Acuticoccus sediminis: one gene and its partner. The protein of the gene in region 2 binds, or shares a complex with, the protein of the main gene of each other region. Links are inferred from orthologs where the notes say so. Each region holds a gene or a part of one and is shown on either strand. Other genes may lie near its edges.

Region 1 (3,143 bases), on a different replicon or contig from region 2:
CAGGATGCCGAAGTAGATCGGCATCGGCATCGCGAAGGCCGTCCCGATGGTGACCGCCGCCGCGCCGGCGACGACCCATGCGAGGCGCTTCAGGAAGGGCCGCCAGCGGATTCCGTTGCCATGCGCGGCGACCAGGCTGACACCGACGAGGAACAGGAAGGTCGACGCGATCCCGGCCGCGAAGGCGCGCCACAGCGGGTGCGACGTCACCGGCCAGTCGACGTAGCCGAAGAACAGGAGGTCGAACGAGCCGTGGTAGAGGACCATGGCGACGATCGCGACGCCGCGCGCCGCGTCGAGCCATGCGACGCGCCGGCGTGCCCCGGCGGCCCGTGCGGGCTCGGCGCCGGCGTCCGTCCCCGCGGTGGTGGCGGTCAGAACCGCCATCCCTCCGCCTTTTCCACGATGAAGTCGCGGAAGGCCTGGACGCGGGCCGACGAGCGCAACTCCTCGGCATAGACGAAGTAGAGGTCGTAGGTCGGCGCCTCGGCCCCGAGGTCGAGCCGCACCAGGTCGTCGGCGTCGCGCTCGACGATGAAGTCCGGCAGGACGCCGATGCCGGCGCCCGCCGCGATCGCGTTCTTCATCGCCGGCATGTTGGAGATGCGCACGTTCGCCGGCCGCGGATCGTCCGCCGAGCGGCCGGCGATCTCCAGCCAGTTGAGCTCGCGCAGGTAGCCCGGAGGGTTCGGCCCGAAGGTCACCAGGCGGTGGCCATCCAGCTCGTCCAGCGTCCCCGGCGCGCCGTACTTCGCGATGTAGCCGTTCGAGGCGTACACGTGGAAGTGCACCGTGAAGAGGCGGCGCTGGACGAGGTCCGGCTGCGTCGGCTGACGCCAGCGGATGGCGATGTCCGCCTCGCGCATGCCGATGTCGAGCTCGTTGTCGTCGAAGATCATCAGGAGCTGGACTTCGGGGTAGGTCTCCACGAAGTCGGCGATGCGCGAGGAGAGCCACGTCGTGCCGAGGCCCATCGTGGTCGTCACGCGCAGCACGCCGCGCGGCCGGTCGCGGGAGTCGACCAGCGCCCCCTCGACCGCCTGCAGCTCACGCGCAATGCCGCTCGTCGTGCGGAAGAGCTTCTCGCCCTGTTCCGTCAGCAGCAGCCCGCGGGCGTGCCGGTGGAAGAGGGCGACGCCGACCTGTTGCTCGAGCGCATGCACCTGACGGCTGACCGCCGACTGACTGATGCCGAGTTCCTCTCCGGCGTGCGTGAAGCTCCCTTTGCGCGCAGCAGAATGGAAAACCCGCAGCTTGTCCCAGTCCATCTTGTCTTGCCTTCAAGGCCCGCTCGGGGGCGTGGCGGCCTCAGGCCGCGAGTGTTTCGTTCTGCCGTGCCGGGTTGGCGGCGAGCCAGCGCTCGGCCTCCAACGCCGCCATGCAACCCATGCCAGCCGCCGTAACGGCCTGACGGAAGATCTCGTCCGTCACGTCGCCCGCCGCGAAGACACCGTCGACCGACGTCGCGGTGGAGTCGGGCGCGGTCCAGACATACCCGGACGAGCGGAGCCGAAGCTGGTCCTTGATCAGCTCCGTCTGCGGGGCGTGGCCGATGGCGACGAAGACGCCGTCCACCTCGACCTTGCGCTCCTCGCCCGTCACCGTGTCCCGCAGCGTGGCGCCGGTGACGCCGAGAGGATCGTGCGCACCCTCGACCTCGGCGATCTCGGCGTTCCAGATCACGTCGATCTTCGGATGCGCGAACAGGCGATCCTGGAGGATCTTTTCGGCACGCAGACTGTCCCTGCGATGAACGAGCGTCACCTTGTCGGCGTGATGGGTCAGGTAGAGGGCCTCCTCAACGGCGGTGTTGCCGCCACCGACCACGAGGACCTTCTTGCCGCGGTAGAAGAACCCGTCGCATGTGGCGCACGCGGACACGCCGTAGCCCTTGAACTGCTCCTCCGACGGCAGCCCGAGCCACTTGGCCTGGGCGCCGGTCGCGAGGATCACGGCGTCGGCGACGTAGCTCGTACCGCTGTCGCCCTCGAACCGGAAGGGGCGCTGGCTGAGGTCGGCCGCCGTCAAATGGTCGTAGAGCATCTTCGTGCCGACGTGCTCGGCCTGCTCGCGCATCTGCTCCATCAGCCAGGGACCCTGGATGACGTCGGCGAAGCCGGGATAGTTCTCGACATCCGTGGTGATCGTCATCTGCCCGCCGGGCTGGATGCCCGCGACCAGTACCGGTTCGAGCATGGCCCGCGCAGCATAGATCGCCGCCGTGTACCCCGCGGGGCCCGAGCCGATGATCAGCAGTTTGGTCCTGACGATGTTGTTCTCGGAATCACTCATGAAGATCGCCTTTCGCGAGGACAGGCCGGCCGACGCACCTCTATTTGTGCTGCGCTGCAACATTGGACAACCCCAGCCGGGACCGCAACGCCTCAGCGATCACGCCGGCCGAATCCAACGGAATATAGGACCATTGGGGGAAATCCCCAGCAAACCAGCGCATCGCACCGTACGCGATCAGGCTGCTGTAGAATTTTTCGAATCTCGCTTTTCCACGACCGATTCGCCATCCGAGGATGGGTTTTCCCGTCGTCGCGGCGTCGCTCAGCATCGCGACGGAGTCCGCCGTGACGATAAGTGCATCGGAAAGTTCGAGGATTCCCGCGTAGGCCAGCGAGGCGTCGTCGTCGCCGGCGTCGACGAAAGTATGAGGCGTCGCGGCGAGGGCGGCCCGCAGGACGGCGGTCTGCGCCGCCCCGGTGCGGCGCGACGCCGTGACGGCGAGGGCGCACCCGTGCCGTGCGGCGAACGCCGCGAGCGCCGCGCCGAGCGCTGCCGCCTCGGCCTCGCCGAACCGGTCGCGCGACGTCGTGCCGCCGACGAGGACGCCGACGAGGCGCGGTCGCCGCTCCGGCAGCCGCGCCGCGATGAGGGCGGCGCCGCGCTCTCGGTCCGCCGCCTCGACGGCGGAGGGGGCGGTGATCGTCTCGAGCCGCGGCGGCAATGCGATGTCTACCCAGCGGCGGTCGTGCCGCGGCGCCCAGATCATGTCGAAGTCGCGCGGGCGCCAGTAAACCGGCTGCAGGGCGAGGACGAAGGGCCGCGGCGACGGCAGCCGGGCGATGGCCCGGGCAGGGGTCAAACTCTGTCGCCCGGCAGCAATGACGAGAACAGTTTCTGAATCTAATTGG
Region 2 (3,024 bases):
GACCTTCCTGATGCGCCTGTCCAAGACGAAGGCGGAGTTGCGCCGCTCCTCGGACGGTACTGTGGACGCGGTGCGTGTCATGACCGCGCACGGCTCCAAGGGGCTGGAGGCGAAGGTCGTCTTCCTCGCCGACGTCGGTACCCAGGCGACGAACCCCAGCCGCAGCCCGGTCGTGCCCGTCGCCGCCCCCGCCCCGGGCTATGACGACGTCCTCGTCTACGCCCCCAACAAGGACTACCAGAGCGAGCCCGTCCGCGCCGTGCTGAGCGCGAAGTCGGAGGCGGAGTTCGCCGAGCACTACCGCCTGCTCTACGTGGCGATGACGCGGGCGGAGCAGCACCTCGTCGTCTGCGGCGCCTACGGAAAGCGCAAGCCGCAGAGCGGGATGTGGCACGAGATGGTCGAGGCCGCCCTCTCGCCCGACGGCGAGCGGGCCGAGATGCCGAGCGGCGAGGGCCTCGCCTGGCGCAACCCTGCCCCGATCCCGGCCCCCGCGCCGGAGCGGGCCGAGCCCGCCGCCCCGCCGCCGCAGCGCCCGGCCTGGCTCGACGAGCCCGCGACCATCGACAGCGACACGCCGGAGCCGCTGATCCCCTCGGACGGCGAGCACCTCACGGCCGTCGGCATCCCGGTGATCGAGCGCCGCCCCCTGGACGCCGTCGCATTCGGCACGATCATGCACCTCCTGCTCGAGCGCGACGAACCGGTCGACGCCATGGCGGCGCGCGTCGCCCGGGCGCACCCCGCGCTCCCTCCGGAGGAGACGGTTGCGATCGCGCGGGAGGCCGAGGCCGTCCTGGCTCTCCCCGGCCTTGCCGGACCGGCCCGGCGCGAGGTCGACGTGATGGGCGACATCCTCGTCGACGGGGTCGCCCGGCGGGCGAGCGGGCGCATCGACCGCCTCCAGTTGTCCCCCGGCCGCGTCGTGATTGTGGATTACAAGACCGACCGCATCGTGCCGCGCCGCGCGGCGGAGGCGCCGGAGGCCTACCGCCGTCAGCTCGCCATCTACCGGGCGTTGGTGCGGCAGATGCTTCCCGGAACGACCGTCGGAACGGCGATTGTGTGGACCGCAAACGCCACAATGATGGAAATGGATGGGGTGCTGCCCGCCATTGGCATGACGACCGCTGCTTGACGCTCCCCCACCCTATCCATACGTAGGCTTCACACTTCAGCGATAGTAAGGTGAGTGATGTCCTCCACAACGGTCACGGACGCGACCTTCGACAGCGATGTCATCAAGGCCGACGAACCCGTCGTCGTCGACTTCTGGGCCGAGTGGTGCGGCCCCTGCAAAATGATCTCCCCGGCGCTCGAAGAAATCGCCGCCGAGATGGATGGCAAAGTCAAAATCGCCAAGATGAACGTGGACGAGAACCAGGACACCGTCATGAAGTACGGCATCCGCTCGATCCCCACGCTCATCATGTTCAAGAACGGCGAGCCGACGGCCACGCAAGTGGGCGCTGCCCCGAAGGGCAAGCTCGTCGACTGGATCAAGTCCTCTATCTAAGGACCGTCAATGTCTGACGAGACGAACAAGAATCGGCACGAGGGGGACACCCTCGTGCCCGACGCCGCCGAGATCATGGGCGCGGGCGAGGCGGCGGAGTCCGCCGCTCCCGCTTCCGACGCGGACACGGCGCTCGCCGAGGCCCGCGCCGAGGTGGAGGACATGCGCAACCAGATGCTGCGTGCCCTCGCCGAGGCCGAGAACGTGCGCCGCCGCGCCCAGCGCGACGTGAGCGACGCACGACAGTATGCCGTGACGAGCTTCGCCCGCGATCTCCTCAACGTCGCCGACAACTTCGCCCGCGCGATGGACACGGTGAAGCATGCCGACCTCGAATCCCTGCCGCCCGAGGTGAAGGGGATGGTCGAAGGCATCCAGATGACCGAGCGCGAGCTGAAGTCCGTCTTCGAGCGGCACGGCATCAAGAGCCTCGACCCGACCGGGCAGAAGTTCGACCCGAACCTCCACCAGGCGATGTTCGAGCTCGAGAATCCCGACGTCGCGTCCGGCACGGTGATCCAGACCGTGCAGGTCGGCTCGGTGATCGGCGATCGCGTCCTGCGCCCCGCCATGGTGGGCGTGTCGAAGGGCGGTCCCAAGCCCGGCCAGCCGAAGGCCGAAGGCGAGGGCGACGCCGGGGCGACCGGAGACGCGGCCTGACAGGACCCAGGGTCCTTCTTCTTCAGGGGCCGCTCTCTCCGCTCTACCGCCAGATCGCCCGCCATCTGACCGATGGGGGCGCCACGGTCCACCGGATCAACCTGTGCCCCGGTGACAGGGCCGCCTGGGGCCTCGCCCCGGCGGTGGCCTTTCGCGGGCGGCTGGCCGACTGGCCGGCGTTCGTCGGCGCCTTCATGGAGCGCCACGCCATCACCGCCGTCCTGATGCACTCGGAGCAGCGCCCGTACCATCACGAGGCCGCGGCCGAGGCGCGGCGGCGGGGCATCGACGTCATCGTCACCGAACTCGGCTACCTTCGGCCGGACTGGATGACGATCGAGAAGTACGGCAACTCGGTCGATTCGCTGTTCCCCACCGATCCGGACACCATCCGCGCCCTCGCCGCCGGCGTGCCGGACGTCGACACGGCCGTCCGCTACCCGCGCGAGGCCGGCCTCGAGACCGTCGACGACCTGAAGACGAACCTCGCCAACGTCTTCCTCTGGTTCACCTATCCGCACTACCGCCAGCACGGGCTCTACCACCCGTTCGTCGCCTACGCGCGGTTCCTGTGGCGCGAGGGCCAGCTCTCTCGCCGCAACGCCGCCGCCCGGGCGGTGCGCGACCGTCTCGCCGCGCCCTTCTTCCTCTTCGCGATGCAGACGGACACGGACTTCCAGATCCGCACGAACTCCCAGTACGCGGACACGACCGAGGCGCTGACGGAGGTCTTCGCCTCCTTTGCGGCCCACGCCCCGGCGGGGACGCGCCTCGTCGTCAAGAAGCACCCCGGCGACCTCGGGCCGGTCCACTGGGCGGAGCGTGTGCCGCAACTCGCCGCCGCCGCC

Evidence for each region.
Region 1: the proteins of trxA (region 2) and trxB are in contact, whole or in part, in a crystal structure (PDB 1F6M), measured with the Escherichia coli proteins. The link is inferred for Acuticoccus sediminis from one-to-one orthologs.

Annotation. Positions count from the first base shown.
Region 1 is NZ_QHHQ01000010.1:60,867-64,009, reverse strand. The notes cover bases 301-3,125. They hold trxB (thioredoxin-disulfide reductase), read right to left. Parts: upstream 2,293-3,125; coding sequence 1,309-2,292; downstream 301-1,308. Other genes in these bases: DLJ53_RS30455 (ELM1/GtrOC1 family putative glycosyltransferase), read right to left, coding at 2,333-3,094; DLJ53_RS30465 (LysR family transcriptional regulator), read right to left, coding at 375-1,268; DLJ53_RS30470 (acetyltransferase domain-containing protein), read right to left, coding at 301-387. Also shown: more of DLJ53_RS30470, read right to left, coding at 1-300.
Region 2 is NZ_QHHQ01000001.1:1,051,221-1,054,244, reverse strand. What follows is about bases 150-2,855. They hold trxA (thioredoxin TrxA), read left to right. Parts: upstream 150-1,195; coding sequence 1,196-1,516; downstream 1,517-2,855. Other genes in these bases: DLJ53_RS04475 (capsular biosynthesis protein), read left to right, coding at 2,320-2,855; grpE (nucleotide exchange factor GrpE), read left to right, coding at 1,526-2,176; addA (double-strand break repair helicase AddA), read left to right, coding at 150-1,138. In the rest of the region: more of addA, read left to right, coding at 1-149; more of DLJ53_RS04475, read left to right, coding at 2,856-3,024. UniProt on the Escherichia coli protein: Participates in various redox reactions through the reversible oxidation of its active center dithiol to a disulfide and catalyzes dithiol-disulfide exchange reactions.